3 regions of the Bacillus sp. EB106-04-04-XG123 genome follow, and region 2 is predicted to be linked to each of the others. Evidence: riboswitches for the same ligand, from Rfam matches in the RefSeq annotation. Region 2 holds a riboswitch; each other region holds the start of a gene.

Region 1 (6,613 bases), on a different contig from region 2:
CAATTTTCTTAAATATTGCCTGAATTATCGCACCATTTTTTTATGTTGTCAATGGCTTTTTTTCAAACAGCTTCAAGGCAGCGATGCGCTGAGCAGCTTCTTGTAACCGCTCCTCGCTTGTAAGAAGCCCTACTCTCACGTACCCTTCACCGTGAGCACCAAAGCCGTTACCTGGCGCTACAACAACATGTGCTTTTTCTAATAATAAATCAGAAAAGGCTTCAGATGTATATCCTTCTGGCACCTTTAACCAAGCAAAAAATGATCCCTTTGGTGCACTGACTTCCCAGCCAATTTCTTTGCAGGCAGCTATCCACACATTCCGCCTTTTCTCATATCGGTCATTTTGCACCCGTACGCATGTTTGATCGCTTAATAGGGCTTCCGCTGCTGCATCCTGCGTGGCTTTAAACAACGAGACAAACAAATGATCCTGATAAAGCTCAATCGCTTCAATAACAGACGGATTCCCTGCTGCAAATCCTACTCTCCACCCTGCCATATTGTACGTTTTAGACAATGTGTAAATTTCTATTCCCGTCTCTTTCGCTCCATCTACTTGCAGAAAGCTGATCGGCTTTTCCCCATCAAATCCAATGCCGCCATATGCAAAATCATGGACAACACAAAGCTTGTGATCTTTCGCAAATGTAACGGTTTCTTTAAAAAATGAACGGCTTGCCGTAGCCCCCGTCGGATTGTTGGGGTAATTTAAATACATTAATTTTGCCTTTTTCTTATCATCCTCAGGCAGCAAATCGTAGTCAGGTAAAAAATCATTTTTTTCAAGAAGTGGCATGGTCACCATATGAGCTCCAGCAAGTACAGCACCTGACCAATAATCAGGATAACCTGGGTCAGGGACGAGAAGCGTATCACCCGGATTCAGCAGACATTGAGGCAGCTCAACAAGCCCTGCTTTCCCGCCAAATAAAATCGCAATTTCCGTCTTTGGATCAAGCGTAACGCCATATTCTCTTTCATAAAAAGCGGCAGCGGCCTTTTTTAATTTCGCTGTTCCACGGAATGAGGAGTATTGATGATTTTCAGGTTTTGCTACCGCTTCCTGCATGGCTTTTACAATGTGGGGAGGAGTTGGCTGATCAGGATTTCCCTGCCCCAAATTAATGATATCTGCCCCTTCCTGCACTTTTTTCTGCACCTTTTGGACAAGGGACGCAAAAAATTGTTTCGGTAATTGTTTCAACACATCTGATTGCTGGAATTCCATTTCTTCACCTTCTATTCAAGTTACGTAACAATACAATCACTGTAATGGATTGTTTTATGAATTGTAAAGCAATTTTGAAAAAAGATTGACATGTAAAGCGCAGCTCTGATAATATCTTGAATTAAGAAATGCAAACAGACACGAAACAATTACATATTGATTTCTCTTATCGAGAGTTGGGCGAGGGATTTGGCCTTTTGACCCCAACAGCAACCGACCGTTAATACCACTGTGAAGTGGGGCGCAGCAAGTAACGCGCCAAGACAATTGTCTTATAGGGCACGGTGCTAATTCCATCAGACGCATGTGCTGAGAGATAAGAGAGGCTTTGAGCATACACACCATCAAGCCTCTTTCTCTCAGGAGAAAGAGGCTTTTTTATATGATTTGGAGGGGAAGCAATTGGTTACACTTACGGCATCATATGAAGAACTAACAGAAAGCTCGGCAGTTGCACTCGCAATTAGACTTGGCTTAATCCAAGAAAGCAGTCATTTGACTTGTACTGAAATCGGCGACGGGAATTTAAATTACGTCTTTCATATTTATGATCACAAACAAGAAAAAGGATTGATCATCAAGCAGGCGCTGCCTTATGCAAAGGTGGTTGGTGAGAGCTGGCCTCTTACATTAGACCGGGCAAGAATTGAAAGTGCTGCCCTGATCAAACAGTCAGAATATGCGCCGCATCTCGTACCAGCGGTCTATTACTCGGATACAGCTCTTGCAGTGACAGCCATGGAGGATCTCTCACACTTAGAAATCGTCAGAAAAGGGCTAATTGCCGGAAAACAATATCCGCATTTATCTGATCATGTTGGAGAATTTTTAGGAAAAACACTTTTTTACACATCTGACTTTGCGACAAATCCTAAAATCAAAAAACAATTTGTGAAGCAATTTACGAACCCTGACCTGTGTGATATCACAGAAAAACTCGTCTTCACAGACCCTTTCTTTGATAGTGAAACAAATGACTTCGAAGAAGAATTAAGAGAATCAGCAGAAGCGCTTTGGGCAGATCTTGAGCTGCAAGCCAAAGCAGCAGAATTGAAGCGTATCTTCCTGACATCAGCTGAAACATTGGTTCATGGAGATCTTCATACAGGCAGTATTTTTGCAAATGAGACTGAAACGAAAATCATTGATCCAGAATTCGCGTTTTACGGTCCCTTTGGATTCGATATCGGCCACTTTATCGCCAATCTGTTCCTGAATGCTTTATCTCGCGAGAATGAACACGAGCAGCAGCACCTTTTTGACCATGTCGTCAATGTATGGTCAACATTCAAAGAAGTGTTCACAAAAGCTTGGAAAGAGGACAGCATTGAAGCATTTAGTGTATCGGACAGCTTTTTAGAAACAACGTTTGACCGGATTTTAAAAGAAGCGACAGGCTTTGCCGGCTGTGAGCTTGTCCGCCGAACAATTGGTCTTGCTCATGCCGCTGATCTTGATGCGATTCCATCTCCAACTAGACGGATTCAGCAGAAAAAAGCAGCACTGACACTTGGAAAAACATTTATCAAACAATATCATGCAGTGGAAACAGCGTCTGACCTCGTCGCATTATTCCAGCCATCTGTAAAGGAGTGACGGGTTTTGTCAAAAGAATTTGAAGTCCCCCGTTCTGTCGAATGGGAAGAAAACCGTATTCACATTTTAAATCAGCAAAAATTACCGGCCGAAACCGTCTTTGAGCATTTATATACGAAAGAAGATGTGTATGATGCAATTGTGACATTAAAAGTACGCGGAGCGCCTGCGATTGGCATTACAGCAGCATTTGGACTGGCACTTAGTGCGCAAGCCATTGAGACAGAAGAAATCGATGTTTTTAAACAAGAAGTGATTCGAATCAAAGAATATTTAAACAGTGCTCGTCCAACCGCTGTGAACCTCGCCTGGGCATTAGACCGGCTGCTGCAGCGCATTCAGCGTGCAGCATCAGTGAATGCAGCTAAAACTGATCTTGTCCATGAAGCCATTCAAATTCAAATTGAAGATGAAGAAACATGCAGACAAATCGGTCAAAATGCACTCCAGCTCTTTAAATCAGGTGACCGTATCATGACCATTTGTAATGCAGGCTCCATCGCAACGAGCCGGTACGGAACAGCCCTTGCTCCTTTTTATTTAGCCAAAAAGAAAAATCTTGACCTTCACATTTATGCATGTGAAACACGCCCTGTTCTTCAAGGCGCTCGTCTGACAACATGGGAGCTCATGCAAGGCGGCGTGGATGTGACACTCATTACAGATAACATGGCCGCCCATACGATGAAAGAAAAGCAAATTTCTGCTGTCATTGTTGGAGCTGACCGTATCGCCCGTAATGGAGATACAGCGAATAAGATTGGAACGTTAGGTCTTGCCGTTCTAGCCAAACATTTTCACATTCCGTTTTTTGTAGCAGCACCGCTTTCAACCTTTGATGTATCCACCCGTGACGGGTCAGATATTCCAATTGAAGAACGCGACCCGCTGGAAGTAAAGGAATTAAACGGTGTCCCCATTGCACCGCCCGATGTTCAAGTATTCAATCCCGCCTTTGATGTCACTCCTCATCATCTTATTTCAGGCATCATTACAGAAAAGGGAATTATCACATCGAACTATGCAGAAGAGATTGATGCTCTTTTCGCCGAAAGCATCTCCCAATGATCGTAAAAAAGCGCCGTGTTCTTGTCATTTAAGAGCACCGCGCTTTTTTGTTTCTTGATTCGTTTTTGTTAAGATTTCTTTTTTCTGTTCTTCCGTCAAGACGTTCATTTTGACACATAGTGACGTAACGGCATACATTTTACCTTTTTTGCCCCAAAACATGCCAGCGCCCTCCTTTTTCCCTCAACCAACTTTTTTAGCTTAATAAAAGGATATGTCGCTTAGGAAAAATTCGGAACAGGTCAATCGATTTATTTTTGAACAAATGGGATGCCTTCTAATTCAAGGAGGACCGCTTTCATGTCTGTCTTCGATCCTGCATAGCCCGTCAGAGACCGGTCTTTTCCAATCACCCTGTGACACGGAATAAAAATAGGTAATGCATTTCGTCTGTTAGCTTGTCCGATGGCTCTTACAGCCTTGGGATTGCCTATCGCTTCTGCAATGTCTGCATAGCTTTTTGATTCACCATATGGAATGGTCGACAATGCTCCCCACACCTGCTCTTGGAACGGAGAACCTGTTTGCTTGAGCGGGAGATCGAATACTTGACGCTCTCCCTTGAAATATTCATCTAGCTGCTTTTTCGCTTCTTGTAAGACAGGCGTATCTGCTTGGTTTAGATTCATTGCCTGCTTTTTTGCTAAAAACGGCTCATCATCAAACATCACCTCGATGATGGCACCGTCCTTTTCTAGTATGTATAATGCCCCGATGGGTGCGTGATAGACGGTATAATACACGTTACTGCTCTCCTTCTTGTTTCTGCTGCCTTAGTGGAAGCGTGAGATGGAAGACGGTTCCTACGCCTTCCTCACTTTCTACCTCAATGGTTCCTTGATGCTCTTCAATAATTTTATAACTAACCATTAACCCAAGTCCAGTTCCTCTTTCTTTCGTTGTATAAAAAGGCTCACCTAGACGCTTTAGCTTATCCTCCGCCATTCCGCAGCCTTCATCACGCAAGGAAATGACAATATGCTCCTCGCCCTTTCGCTGAATGCTCACATAGACATTTCCTTTGCGCGGCATGACTTCAATTGCATTTTTTAAAATGTTAATAAAGACCTGCTTTAATTGGTTTTGTTCACAATATATCAGTGGTATCTCGTCCAGCACATTGAGATGCATTTGAACATTGCCAAGATTCGCTTGTGCGTGCAGGAGATCCATCGTATCCTTCACAATTTGCACCACATTTTTCTCTTCATATACAATGGCTTGCGGTTTCGCTAAAATCAAAAATTCGGTGATGATGGATTCAATTCTTTTCAGCTCTGATGTGATGACATTAAAATAGAGCGAATACTCCCCTTCTATATTTCCTTTTAACAGCTGAATGAATCCTTTTAAGGCTGTCATCGGGTTTCTAATTTCATGAGCAATTCCAGCAGCAAGCTCTCCGACCACATGAAGGGTATCTGATTTTCTCACCCGCTCTTCTAGTTCCTTCCGCTCTGTCACATCTCTAAAGATCGCCAAATTCATATTATGGATAATGTTGCGTTTAAAAGAGAATTCCAGTATACGCTGATCTGGATGGTTCAGTACAAATGGAACCTCATTGTCCATTTCATCTAATGACATCGCCTCGGCTGGTTGAGCCAAATTTTCAATTTGATAAGGGGCAAGGATGTGGAAAAGATTCATTTCTGTTAAATGATCGTCCTTCAATTGAAGCAGCTCGCTTGCAGATGGATTGACTTCAATGATTCGGTATTGATTATCAAAAAGAACAATGCCGTCCATTGACCCATTAAATACTTTACGGAATTTGAGCTCACTTTCGCGCAGCTCCTGCTCCATTCTTTTTCGATCACTTACATTACGTAAAATGGTTAAGTGCTGTCCTTCTAATACCGCATACTTTGATGTAAACTCAAGCTCTTTATACTGCCCATTTGCCATTTTGAACAATAGCTCTTCCCTTATTTCATGATTGCGGATATAACGTCTTCTTGTTGGTCTATATCTCTTATCAGATTTGACGAGAAAGTCGGTGAGCTTTTTGCCAATCAGCGAGTGCATCGGTAATTCAAAAATTCGGCAGGCTGATTCATTGGCTCTCACAATCTCTCCATCGTCCGCCCATATAATGATGGCATCCATTGCATTTTCGAAAATTTCTCTAAAGCGTTCTTCACTTTTTAACAGCTTCTCTTCCATTAGCCTTTTTTCTGTAATATCCCGCATGATGGACATATAAAAACCACTCATCACATTTGATGTAATGGTGAGTTCGAATAATTTTTGCTGGCCAGATTGAAGGGTAACAGGAAGCTCCCCTTTTGCTTTCCCTGTTTCTTTAAGTGACGTTAAAAGATGCTGCAAAGCTGGAAGATTATCGCCTTCGACAAATTCATGTAAATAGCGATCGGTTAAATCCGTCTTTTGCAGTTCAAAGCTCTGACAAAAAGAATGATTCGCATCAATCATGCAGCCATCCTGATCAAATATGACCATCCCGTCAATGGCTCGGTCAAACAAATCTTTGAACAGCTGCTCATTCATGGAGCGTTCTCGTTCTAATATTTTCTTTGAAGAAATGTCTCGCATGACCACTATATATTGCTGATTCATCGTGTCATGCTCTGCGACAAATTCAATGTATTTTGTTTCGCCATTTTCCAGCTGAATGGAGATTTCTCTTTTTAACGTACCTTTTCGAAAAAATAGATCGAGTGAGCATTCAACTTTATCTTTCGGGATGCCGTATAG
Region 2 (6,613 bases):
GTAGCTAAAAATAAAACATGAACTCTAAAGACCGGAGCTGATTCCGGTCTTTTTTTGTGACTTTTTTCATATTTTCCGTTGACACGTTCCTATCACGTCATGTACATTAAATGAACAATAGTTTATTTCCTACTATTAAATTTAAAAGATAGTATATATACTAACACAAAGAAAAGAAAGCGCTTTTTGTAAGGGTTTTCTATATAGGAGGCGGACAACGTGACAATGAAGATTGGATTTATTGGACTAGGTATTATGGGAAAACCTATGGCACTCAATCTATTAAAAGCCGGTCATACTTTAACGGTTTTTGACCTAAATGAGGATGCGATTCGATCGTTACAGAAAGCCGGAGCTAAAGGTGCTGTTTCAGCAGCTGAGGCAGCTTCTGAAAGCGATATCATCATCACAATGCTTCCTAAAGGAGAGCATGTAGAGGCAGTCGTTTCAGGTGATCAAGGCATTTTAACGACAGCCGCACCTGGCACTGTCCTCGTAGATATGAGCTCAATTTCTCCTGTAACCTCTAGGGCTTTAGCTGCTCTTGCCAAACAGCATCAGGTGGAATTTATCGATGCACCTGTCAGCGGCGGAGAACCGAAAGCAATAGACGGAACACTTGCCATCATGGCTGGCGGCGAAGAATCCATCTTTGAGCAAGTGAAGGATGTCCTGCTTGCGATGGGCACTGAGGTCGTATTAGTTGGGGCAAATGGCAGCGGCACAACAGCGAAGCTAGCCAATCAAATCATCGTCAATTTAAATATTGCCGCCATGTCTGAAGCACTCGTTCTAGCCGCTAAATCAGGCATTGCCATTGATAAGATGTATGAAGCCATCCGCGGCGGACTGGCAGGAAGTGCCGTTCTCGATGCAAAAGTTCCTCTCATCTTAGAACGAAATTTTGAACCTGGCGGACGCATCGACATCAACTTGAAGGATTTAACCAATGTCATGGAAACTGCTCATGATATCGGTGTTCCTCTTCCCCTTTCTAGCCAGCTGCTTGAAATCTTCCACGCCCTCAAAGCGGACGGAAAATCCGGGCTTGATCATGGCGGCATCGTTCAATATTACGAAAAAATGGCTCATGTCGAAGTAAAGAAAGGATGAGATGATCATGAAGCAAACTACTGACATACTGAATGCCATTCCGAAAGCAGATTCAAAGGCCATTCAATCAGCATACGAACAAGCACTGAGCAGCTTTCAGCATAAAGTCATTGTTTTAGATGATGATCCAACAGGGATTCAAACCGTACATGGCGTCTCTGTTTTCACCGATTGGTCAGAGGAAAGCATTGAGGCTGGTTTTCTTGAAGACAGCCGCATGTTCTTTATTTTGACTAATTCTCGCAGTATGACTGAGAAAGAAACTGCCGCTGCGCACGAAACCATTGCTGCAACCATTGTAAAGGTGGCTGAACGGCTTAATCAGGAATTCATCATTGTCAGCCGAGGAGATTCTACTCTTCGCGGACACTTTCCGCTTGAAACTGAGGTGCTCAAAACGACCATTGAACAGCAAAGCTCCCGTCAGTTCGATGGAGAAATCCTTCTTCCTTTTTTCCAAGAAGGCGGACGCTTTACGATCGACAATATTCATTACGTACAGGAAGGACACGAATTAATTCCTGCTGGTGACACAGAATTTGCAAGAGACCGTACATTCGGCTTTCAATCCTCTCATCTTGGAGAATGGATTGAAGAAAAGTCAGACGGATTGTTCACAAAAAAGAACACGACATACATTTCGTTAGATGATCTCCGGGCTTTACGCATTGAGCAAATCAAACATCAGCTCATGGGTGTGAAGGATTTCAAAAAGGTGGTTGTAAACGCTGTAGACTATGACGATGTCAAAGTCTTTGTCACAGCTCTCATTGAAGCCATTCAAGCAGGACAGCAGCTGATGTTCAGAAGTGCGGCGGCGCTCACAAAGGTACTAGGCGGTATAGGGGATCACGCCTTATTAACAAGAGGTGACTTGATACAAGAAGAAAGCCCTCATGGTGGCCTCATTATGGTCGGTTCTCATGTGAAAAAAACAACAGAACAATTAAAAGCGCTTGAGCAAAATAAAGAGATGGCTTTTATTGAATTTAATACACACCTCGTGTTAGAGCCTGATGCCTTTCGCAAAGAAATTGACCGTGTCATTCAGCAAACTGAAGCACTGTTGGCAGCAGGTCAATCTGTGGCTGTTTATACAAGAAGAGAACGGCTTGATCTTGGGGATGATCGCCAAGAGGAAGAATTAAAGCTCTCTGTACAGATTAGTGATGCTGTGACAAGTATTGTCCAGCGCCTCACCATTCGACCTAAGTATCTCATTGCCAAAGGCGGAATTACTTCCAGCGATATTGGGACAAGAGGACTTAGCGTGAGACGTGCGACCGTGGCAGGTCAAATCAAACCAGGGATCCCTGTTTGGCAAACAGGAGAAGAAAGTAAATTCCCTTTCATGTCTTATGTGATTTTCCCGGGAAATGTTGGGTCAAAGGATACGTTAAAAGAAGCTGTAGACATACTTGAAGGATAAGGCATAGGGGGTGTTTGCGCCCCCTTATGCACCACAAAGGAGGAAAGATCATGTCGTTAGTGTTTATTGGACTTGGCGTTTTGTTATTGCTTTTACTCATGGTTGTCTTTAAGTTAAACGCTTTCATTTCTTTGATTATTGTCTCTTTAATTGTTGCTGTGTTAGAAGGGATGACACCGCTAGAAGCGATTGCTTCCGTCGAAAAAGGACTTGGCAGTACGCTCGGACACCTGGCACTCGTTCTCGGTTTTGGAGCGATGCTTGGGAAATTGATGGCTGATTCTGGCGGTGCTCAGCGTATCGCGATGACACTCATTGACCGATTTGGCATCGGAAAAATTCAATGGGCGACAATGCTGACTGGATTTGTGATTGGAATTGCTCTATTTTATGAAACCGGATTCATTATTTTAATTCCATTAGTCTTTACGATCGCTCAGGCTGCAAGACTTCCTGTGCTGTATGTGGGCATGCCGCTTGTCGCTGCTCTCATCACCACACATGGCTTCCTCCCTCCTCACCCAGGGCCGACTGCCATTGCGAATGTCTTTCAAGCAAACATGGGACAAACCTTATTGGTTGGGATTATTTTAGCGATTCCTGCTGTTTTAGTAGGTGGACTTCTGTTTACAAAACTATTTAAAAAAGACCAGTTGCACGCACATATTCCAAAGAACTTATTTAATCCAAAGGAATTCACAGAAGAAGAAATGCCTAGCTTCGGTATTAGCATTTTCACCGCTGTTTTGCCTGTATTGCTTATGACTTTCAGAGCATTTCTAGAAATTTTCTTCCCTTCCTCCCCATTGCTGCCTACCGCTGAGTTTTTAGGCGAACCGGCGATTGCACTATTAATCTCAGTGCTGCTTGCCATCTACACGTTTGGGCTTGGAAGAGGAAAGAGCATGCAGGACGTGATGAAGTCCATCGCGGATTCTATCGGCTCTATTGCCATGATTTTATTAATTATTGCGGGCGGAGGCGCCTTTAAACAGGTGCTCATTGATAGCGGCGTCGATCAATATATTGCAGGGATTATGCAAGGAAGCACACTTTCTCCCCTGCTTCTGACTTGGCTCATTGCTGCTGTCCTTCGTGTCTCTTTAGGATCAGCGACTGTCGCCGGTCTCACGGCGGCTGGCATTTCTGCACCACTGATTGGCCTGACGGGTGTCAGCCCTGAATTAATGGTGATCGCAACAGGTGCCGGCAGTATCACGTTCTCTCATGTGAATGATGCGGGTTTCTGGATTTATAAAGAATACTTTAACCTATCAATGGCTCAAACCTTTAAAACGTGGACATTGATGGTCACCGTGCTTTCACTTGTCGGACTTGCTGGTGTTCTTGTTGCTGATTTGTTCATGTAGGAAATTAAATTGTAAAAACCATTGACTTTTCCCTGAAAAGGTTGAATAATTGTGTTTATTAAGAAAATTGAATCAAAAGGTAACCTTATTAAGAGTGGTGGAGGGACTGGCCCTGTGAAACCCGGCAACCGCTGTTCCTAGGAACAGAATGGTGCTAATTCCTTAAGCAAGCAGATGCTTGTTTGAAGATAAGGCAGAGTTCTCACAGTATATGATGCTCTTCCTTATCCAAGGAAGAGCTTTTTTATTTGATTTTTTAACCTGAAGAAAGAAGGGATTCAGCATGACACAAGTACAAACCATTGGAAAGAAAACAACGAAACCGCCATACCGCGCAGATCAAGTAGGAAGCTTACTACGTTCAGAACGCATCAAGGAAGCACGCAAGCTAAAAGCAGACGGTACGCTGACAGCAGAACAACTCCGACAAATTGAAAACGAAGAAATCACACGTATTGTAGAGAAGCAAAAAGAAATTGGGTTAGAGGTTGTCACAGATGGTGAGTTCAGACGTGCATGGTGGCATTTTGACTTTCTGGAAGGACTCGATGGGGTTGAAGGATTTGAAGCAGATCAGGGCATTCAATTCCATAACACGACGACAAAAGCAAGAGGGATCAAGGTAACAGGCAAGATCGATTTTACAGATCATCCAATGTTGGAGGATTATCGTTTCCTTCACAGCATCGCTGGTGATCATACAGCTAAAATGACGATTCCAAGTCCGAATATGCTCTTTTTCCGTGGAAAGCTTGAAGAAGGAGTGTATGACAGCTTAGAGGAATTCCACCATGATGTGGCACAGGCGTATAAGAAAGCCATCCGTGCTTTTTATGATGCAGGCTGCCGCTACTTGCAGCTGGATGATACGGCATGGGCCGTGTTCTTTTCTGAAAAAGGTCACGAACAAATCAAAGCCTTTGGCCGTGAAGAGGATGAACTTCGTGAGTCGTTTGCGAAGACAATCAATGAAGCTGTTGCTGATCGCCCAGAGGATTTGGTGATTACTATGCACATTTGCCGCGGTAACTTTAAATCAACTTGGGCAGCTGAAGGTGGTTACGAAGCAGCGGCAGAAACAATTTTCGCCGGCTTAGATCTTGATGGTCTCTTTTTAGAATTCGACGACGATCGTTCTGGCGGATTTGAGCCTCTTCGATATGTGAAGAACCCAAACCTTCAAATCGTACTAGGCCTTGTCACTTCAAAATACGGTGAGCTTGAGCCAGTTGAACAGATTAAAAAACGCATTGAGGAAGCGGCTCAATATGTGGACATTAACCAAATTTGTTTGAGTCCACAATGCGGATTCGCCTCAACAGAGGAAGGCAACCTGTTAACAGAAGAACAGCAATGGGAAAAACTGCGTCATGTGATTGAGATTGCTGATCAAGTGTGGACTTCTTAGTCCCTTTGACGAAAAAAAGACAAACCGCCGTATGAGCGGTTTGTCTCTTTTTGTTAAGCGTCTAAATGATCTCCATTCGTCGCAATCACTTGTTTATACCAATCGAAGCTTTTCTTTTTCTTTCTATCTAATGTACCGTTTCCTTCATTATCACGGTCGACATAAATGAAGCCGTAGCGTTTTTTCATTTCAGCCGTTGATGCGCTGACTAGGTCAATTGGGCCCCAGCTTGTATAACCGATCAGGTCGACTCCGTCTGCGATGGCTTCTCTCGCCTCTAGCAAATGGCTTCTGAGGTAATCAATTCGGTAATCGTCTTGAATTGATCCGTCTTCTTCTACTTGATCGACAGCACCCAATCCATTTTCTACGATAAACAATGGCTTTTGGTAGCGGTCATACAGCTGATTCAGTGTTGTACGAAGTCCTTTCGGATCAATTTGCCAGCCCCAATCACTTGCTTCCAGATATGGGTTTTTCACACCTTCAAATAGGTTACCACCAGTAACTTGTTCAAGGACCTTTGGATCTGTACTCGTCACAAAACTCATATAATAACTGAAGCCAATATAGTCAACTGTATGGTTTCTTAAAATGTCTTCGTCCCCGTCTTGGAACTCAATGTTGATGTCATTTTCAAGGAAATAACGTTTCATGTAACCTGGGTAATAGCCTCTTGCCTGTACATCTGAGAAGAACAATGTTTTGCGGTCTTGCTCAATTGCAGCAAACATATCCTCTGGTCTTGAGCTGTACGGATATGTGGTCATCGCTGCAATCATACAGCCAATTTTTGCATCTGGAATGATTTCGTGTCCTGCTTTAACAGCCAGAGCACTTGCCACAAATTGGTGATGCGCTGCTTGATATTGAATGCTTTTCTCATCTTCACCTTCTTCAAATACAAGCCCGCCGCCAGTGAAAGGCGCATGTAACACGACATTAATTTCATTGAAGGTCATCCAATATTTCACTTTATCTTTAAAGCGAGTGAACAATGTTTTAGCGTATGTTTCATAAAGATCCACAAGCTTACGGTTTCTCCATCCGCCGTAGTTTTTCACAAGTGCAAGCGGCATTTCATAGTGAGAGATCGTGACAACTGGCTCAATTCCATGCTTATGCAGTTCATCAAATACTCTTTCATAAAAAGCGAGGCCTGCTTCATTCGGTTCCGCATCGTCGCCATTTGGAAAAATACGCGGCCAAGAAATGGATAGTCTGAAGCACTTGAATCCCATTTCTGCAAATAGTGCAATATCTTCTTTATAGCGATGGTAGAAATCGATGGCA
Region 3 (6,613 bases), on a different contig from region 2:
GCAGAAGCCATTTTAAGAGTGCTTGAGAGCATGACATTTAGAGCAGATGAAATGCCAGAAGTGAAAACGAATGCTGAGGTGACAGTAACGATATGAAAAAAGCATACTTGACGGTCGTCTCGAACCGAGAGATCGCTGATCATATTTACGAAATGACATTAAAAGGAGACCTTGTGGACTCCTTTCAAACGGCTGGACAATTCCTTCATCTAAAGGTCAGTGAATCCATGACACCGCTGCTGAGAAGACCGATCAGTATTGCCAACATTCATGCCGAGCAAAAAGAAGCAACCATCATTTACCGCGCAGAGGGAGAGGGCACAAAGCTCCTCTCCCAAAAGCGGGAGGGAGAATCAGTCGATGTATTAGGGCCGCTTGGAAACGGGTATGATCCTTCAGTCGTCCAGCCCGGAGAGACGGCATTACTAGTCGGCGGCGGAATTGGCGTACCGCCTCTATATGAACTGTCCAAGCGTTTAACGAAAAAAGGCGTCATCGTGAAGCATGTGCTCGGCTTTCAATCGAAAAAGGATGTATTTTACGAGGAGAAATTTCAAGCACTAGGCGATACGTTTATTGCAACGGTTGATGACACATACGGTGCTAAAGGCTTTGTAACAGATGTGATAAAAGAGCAAAACCTGAGCTTTGATGTGCTGCTTTCATGCGGTCCAACACCTATGCTAAAAGCGCTGAAAGACACGTATCCTGATAAGCCCGTCTATATTTCGATGGAAGAACGAATGGGCTGCGGAATTGGTGCGTGCTTTGCATGTGTCTGTCATACCGATCAGCTCGACAAACCTTACGTCAAAGTCTGTCTTGATGGACCTGTTTTTAAAGCAGAGGAGGTGGCGTTGTCATGCTAAACATTGAGTTACCGGGATTATCTTTAAAAAATCCAATCATCCCTGCATCAGGCTGCTTCGGGTTCGGGAGAGAATTTGCATCCTTATATGACCTATCATTGCTAGGCGGTATCATGATCAAAGCCACAACCCTTGAACCGAGATTTGGCAATCCCACGCCAAGGGTAGCCGAGACAGGAGCTGGTATGCTTAATGCAATCGGCCTTCAAAATCCGGGTCTAAAAGGCGTGCTTGAAAATGAGCTGCCTTGGCTTGAACAATTTGATACACCTATTATTGCGAATGTTGCTGGCTCACAGGTTGATGATTATGTGGAAGTAGCCAAGCAAATCAGCCAAGCAAAAAATGTTCATGCCCTTGAACTGAATATTTCTTGCCCAAATGTGAAAACAGGCGGGATTGCCTTCGGTACAGATCCAAATATGGCGGCGTCATTGACAAAAGCGGTCAAGGAAGTCTCTTCTGTACCTGTCTATGTCAAGCTGTCACCTAACGTAGCCAATATTGTGGAGATTGCTCAAGCGATTGAAGCTGCTGGAGCGGATGGACTCACCATGATTAACACATTAATCGGTATGCGTTTAGATTTAAAAACGGGGAAACCCATCCTTGCCAATAAAACAGGCGGATTATCAGGACCAGCTGTCAAACCGGTCGCTGTGCGCATGGTACACGAGGTGAGTCAAGCGGTTTCTATTCCGATTATCGGGATGGGCGGAGTGCAAAGTGCTGAAGATGTACTTGAATTTTTACTAGCAGGTGCAAGTGCAGTAGCTGTCGGCACAGCCAATTTTGTGAATCCATTTATTTGCCCGGAAATCATTGAAGAGCTGCCAAATGTGTTAGCAGCATATGGTTATTCATCTGTAGAGGAATGTATCGGAAGGAGCTGGAAACATGAAGCACTTGCCCATCATCGCGCTTGATTTTCCATCAGGGAAGGACGCGCTTGCCTTTTTAGACCCTTTTGAAGGGACACCATTATTTGTGAAGGTAGGCATGGAGCTGTTTTACCAAGAAGGTCCTGCCATCATTGACGCACTAAAAGAAAAAAATTGCCGTATTTTCCTTGATCTGAAGCTTCATGATATTCCAACAACCGTGCAAAAAGCGATGAACCGGCTTGCTGCACTTGGTGTTGATTTGGTCAATGTGCATGCTGCTGGCGGGAAACGAATGATGCAGGCTGCGTTAGAGGGACTTGAAAGCGGGACTCCTGCTGGACAAAACCGCCCGGGCATTATTGCAGTGACCCAGCTGACTAGTACGTCAGAAGACATGATGAGAAATGAATTACTCATTGACCGTCCGCTGCAAGAGACTGTGATCCGGTACGGACAATTAGCATATGAAAGTGGGCTGGACGGGGTTGTTTGTTCTGTTCATGAATCTAAAGCACTTCATGAACATATTTCACCATCCTTTCTCACTGTAACGCCAGGAATTCGCTTACCGAATGATCAAACTGATGACCAACAGCGCGTGGCGACACCGGCCTATGCAAAAGAGCAAGGTGTTTCACAAATCGTTGTTGGAAGATCAATCACAAAAGCTGATAAACCAATAGAAGCCTATCATCAAATTTTGAAAGAGTGGGAGTGACTGCCAGATGAAATCAAAAATCGCGAAACATCTATTACAAATCAAAGCGGTCTCATTAAAACCAGACGAACCGTTTACATGGGCGAGCGGTATAAAATCACCGATCTATTGTGATAACCGCCTGACATTGTCATTTCCAGAAGTGAGACACGACATTGCTGAAGGTCTAAAAGATTTGATTCTCACTCATTTCAAGGGAGCAGAGGTTGTCGCGGGTACTGCAACAGCAGGCATTCCTCATGCGGCATTAGCAGCAGACCGCTTGAACATCCCGATGTGTTATGTCAGAAGTAAGCCGAAAGCACATGGAAAAGGAAATCAAATTGAAGGGGCCGTATCAAAAGGCCAAAAGGTTGTCGTCGTAGAAGACCTTATTTCCACAGGAGGCAGTGTGCTTGAAGTGGTCGCTGCTCTTCAAGATGAGGGCTGCGAGGTACTAGGAGTTGCCGCGATCTTCACATACGGACTGCCAAAAGCAGCGGCAGCCTTTCAAGAAAAAAATATTCCATATGTCACCCTAACAGACTATGACACATTGACAGACGTGGCACTTGAACTGAAAGCGATTGAGCCTGCTGCGATGAACAAACTAAAACGCTGGAGACAAGATCCTTCCTCAGAATCTTGGATGGAAGAAACGGTCTGAAAAGTCAAAGCCCATCGTTAACAAAAACTGTGCCTGCCCGCACAGTTTTTTATTTAGGTAAAAATAGTAAAAAAGACTCAAATTTTAATAAAAACTAATCCTATCAATAAAGTCGGGTTGACTTTTGTTTGAATTGTGTTAATATTTAAGACAAATTGAAACTCTTATCCAGAGAGGTGGAGGGACTGGCCCGATGAAACCCGGCAACCTGCGATTCGCAAGGTGCTACTTCCTGCAAAATGATTCTATTTTGAAAGATAAGGAAATCGTGAGCTTCCTCATCTTTCTTTCGGACTGAAAGAAAGTTTTTTTATTTTAACGGTGAGGAGGAAGAGGAGATGGAAGTGAAACAAAATCAGGATGAGGACTTAGTAAAGCATATGCAAGAACTGATTGGGGATATGAAATTCGGTTCAATTACGTTAATTGTTCAGGACGGTCAAGTGATTCAAGTGGAAAAGAACGAAAAAATTAGATTGAAGTAGTGCGGATAAAAGCAATATGAGCTGTACTCCGGAAGGGGAGAAATCATGTTAACTTATGAAAATTGGCAAGAGCCGTCCATTACATTTCAAGAAGATGATTTGTATAAAGGAGCCCTGTCTGTACTGAAATGGGCGTACGGTCATTATGGTGACCAGCTCGTATATGCGTGCAGCTTTGGGATTGAGGGCATCGTTCTGATTGATCTGATTGCAAAAGTAAAAAAAGATGCGAAAATTGTCTTTTTAGATACAGGTCTGCATTTTAAAGAAACATACGACACAATTGATGCAGTAAAGGAAAGATACCCGGGTTTAGACATTGAACTGAAAACGCCTGAGCTGACGGTTGAACAGCAAAATGAGCAGCACGGTGATCAATTATGGAAAACAAATCCTCAAAGCTGCTGCCATATGCGTAAGGTCATTCCTTTGCAAGAAGCCCTATCTGGTTATCCAGCTTGGCTTTCCGGTTTAAGAAGAGAGCAGTCACCAAAACGAGCAGGGACGAATTTCTTAAATAAGGATGAAAAATTCAAATCAGTGAAAGTATGTCCGCTTATCCATTGGACGTGGAAGGACATATGGAGATATGCATCTAGAGAAGAACTTACTTATAATCCGCTGCATGACCAGGGATATCCAAGTATCGGCTGTGCACCGTGTACACAACCAGCATTTACTGCAGATGATCTGCGTTCTGGCAGATGGTCAGGCACAGCAAAGACAGAGTGCGGATTACATGAGTAAGGGAGCATAATGTATGGAAATCGCCGCAATTTTATTTAGTCTATTCTTTGCTTTAAACATAGGCGCAAGCGGAGCAGCTGCTTCTATGGGCATTGCGTACGGGTCAGGCGCGATTCAAAAGCCCATTTATGCGCTCAGCGTTTGTGCAGTTGGGATTTTAGCAGGTTCAGTGATTGGCGGCGGTGAGGTCGTCAAAACGATCAGCTCTGGTATTATGCCAGAATCAGTCATTACACTTGAAATCGTTTGTATTATCATTGGTTCTGCTGCACTATCACTTTTCATAGCGAATCTGATGGCGATCCCTTTATCAACAAGTGAGGTCACAGTAGGGGCTGTGGTTGGTGTGGCCGTCGCGTATAAAGTATTGTTTGTGAAATCCATTTTAGTGATTGTGGCATTTTGGGTGATCATCCCGATTTTCGCCTTTCTTTTTACCTTTGCTGTCGTCAAAATCATCAGAATGTTCCCTAAACGGAAGCTGTCTAAAAAAGGCACAGCTATTTTATCTGTCGTGTTAATCCTCAGCGGATTTCTAGAGGCGTTTTCAGCTGGTATGAACAATGTCGCAAATGCGGTCGGTCCGCTTGTCGCGTCAGGCGTTTTGTCAGTCGGGCAAGGAACTCTTTACGGCGGGATCTTTGTTGCACTTGGTGCGCTTTTGCTTGGGAGAAGGGTACTAGAAACAAACGGAAAGAAAATCACCCGCTATCAAACGGGCGAAGGGATTTTACTTTCGAGTACCGGTGCCGGGCTTGTCATCGTCAGCTCTATTTTTGGGCTGCCTGTTCCGCTTACACAAATCACCTCCTCGTCTATTATCGGGCTTGGAATGGCAAAAGGCGGGCCAAACATTTTTCACAAACATGTTGTGAAAAAAATGCTGAAAGTGTGGGTGGTGTCACCCTTCTTATCACTCAGCCTATCGTATTTGCTGGTGAGCCTTTTCTTAAAAGGAGACTATTACTCTATCTTTATCATGATGAGTGTACTGCTTGCCTCACTTGGTGCGCTGAGTCTGATGAAGGCAGTCAAAAATGAGAGCAGCTCTATTCATGAACAGGGCGGCGGGATTTAATCACAAATCCGACTATTAACATCTAATAAATATGAACATTGAGAGGAAGATGAACAAATGAGTTTAACACCACATGGTGGCGTATTAATTAATCGAGTAAATGAAGAATATGATCTCAGCACAGTTGCAAAGGAAATTGAACTAGATGCGATCTCCTTTGCAGACCTTGAACTCATTGCAATTGGCGGATATAGTCCAATTGAAGGGTTTTTAACAAAAGCTGATTATGAAGCAGTTGTGAGCAGTATGCGGCTAGCAAGTGGTGTCGTTTGGTCTCTTCCTATTACACTGCCAGTGACAAAAGAAAAGGCGGCGGAAATCCATCAAGGCGATATCGTGCGCTTATCTTATAATGGAACTGTATATGGGGTCATTGAAGTAGAGGATCAATACACACCAGATAAGGAAAAAGAAGCGGTAAATATCTATAAAACTGATGACCGCAATCATCCAGGCGTGAAAAAATTATTTGAACGCGGTGATACTTACATTGGCGGGAAAATTACACTGACGAAACGCAGTGAAAAACCATTCCCTCAATTTACGTATGAGCCAGAAGAAACAAGACGTCATTTTAAAGAAAATGGCTGGAAAACCATTGTTGGTTTCCAAACGAGAAACCCGGTTCATCGTGCGCATGAATATATTCAAAAAACAGCATTAGAAACGGTCGATGGTTTATTCTTAAATCCTCTTGTCGGTGAAACAAAATCTGACGATATCCCGGCAGATGTGAGAATGAAAAGCTATCAAGTGTTATTGAATGGTTATTATCCAAAAGACCGCGTCTTTTTAGGTGTTTTTCCTGCTGCAATGCGTTATGCTGGACCAAAGGAAGCGATATTTCACGCGCTTGTTCGTAAAAATTATGGCTGCACCCATTTTATTGTCGGAAGAGATCATGCAGGTGTTGGTGACTATTACGGCACATACGAGGCGCAGGAACTATTTGATCAATTTACAAGCGAAGAAATCGGTATTACGCCATTAAAATTTGAACACAGCTTCTACTGTAATACATGTGAAGCGATGGCCACACCAAAAACGTGTCCTCACGACAAAAGCGAGCATGTCATTCTTTCAGGTACAAAAGTTCGAACGATGCTGAGAAACGGTGAATTACCACCAAGCACGTTCAGCCGAAAAGAAGTCATTGAAACATTAATCGAAGGATTAAAAACGACGG

What was found. A riboswitch is a leader RNA that binds a small molecule or an ion and turns the genes downstream of it on or off. The one in region 2 is predicted to bind S-adenosylmethionine.
Region 1: another riboswitch for S-adenosylmethionine. It lies ahead of mtnK (S-methyl-5-thioribose kinase); the one in region 2 lies ahead of AC3WTB_RS09345 (5-methyltetrahydropteroyltriglutamate--homocysteine S-methyltransferase).
Region 3: another riboswitch for S-adenosylmethionine. It lies ahead of AC3WTB_RS01845 (DUF2292 domain-containing protein); the one in region 2 lies ahead of AC3WTB_RS09345 (5-methyltetrahydropteroyltriglutamate--homocysteine S-methyltransferase).

The regions. Positions count from the first base shown of each region.
Region 1 is NZ_JBYTDZ010000001.1:568,975-575,587, forward strand. Features, by position in the region: gene AC3WTB_RS02895 (pyridoxal phosphate-dependent aminotransferase) at 41-1,231, opposite strand; SAM riboswitch class I at 1,396-1,553, shown strand; gene mtnK (S-methyl-5-thioribose kinase) at 1,634-2,827, shown strand; gene mtnA (S-methyl-5-thioribose-1-phosphate isomerase) at 2,834-3,895, shown strand; gene AC3WTB_RS02910 (hypothetical protein) at 3,920-4,057, opposite strand; gene AC3WTB_RS02915 (methylated-DNA--[protein]-cysteine S-methyltransferase) at 4,147-4,638, opposite strand; gene AC3WTB_RS02920 (PAS domain S-box protein) at 4,640-6,613, opposite strand, start outside.
Region 2 is NZ_JBYTDZ010000002.1:765,511-772,123, forward strand. Features, by position in the region: gene AC3WTB_RS09325 (MurR/RpiR family transcriptional regulator) at 1-21, shown strand, start outside; gene garR (2-hydroxy-3-oxopropionate reductase) at 220-1,113, shown strand; gene AC3WTB_RS09335 (four-carbon acid sugar kinase family protein) at 1,121-2,542, shown strand; gene AC3WTB_RS09340 (gluconate:H+ symporter) at 2,593-3,912, shown strand; SAM riboswitch class I at 3,995-4,107, shown strand; gene AC3WTB_RS09345 (5-methyltetrahydropteroyltriglutamate--homocysteine S-methyltransferase) at 4,196-5,320, shown strand; gene bglH (aryl-phospho-beta-d-glucosidase) at 5,374-6,613, opposite strand, start outside.
Region 3 is NZ_JBYTDZ010000001.1:364,290-370,902, reverse strand. Features, by position in the region: gene carB (carbamoyl-phosphate synthase (glutamine-hydrolyzing) large subunit) at 1-96, shown strand, start outside; gene AC3WTB_RS01865 (dihydroorotate dehydrogenase electron transfer subunit) at 93-869, shown strand; gene AC3WTB_RS01860 (dihydroorotate dehydrogenase) at 863-1,795, shown strand; gene pyrF (orotidine-5'-phosphate decarboxylase) at 1,767-2,471, shown strand; gene pyrE (orotate phosphoribosyltransferase) at 2,479-3,117, shown strand; SAM riboswitch class I at 3,279-3,381, shown strand; gene AC3WTB_RS01845 (DUF2292 domain-containing protein) at 3,498-3,602, shown strand; gene AC3WTB_RS01840 (phosphoadenylyl-sulfate reductase) at 3,648-4,349, shown strand; gene cysP (sulfate permease) at 4,363-5,427, shown strand; gene sat (sulfate adenylyltransferase) at 5,485-6,613, shown strand, end outside.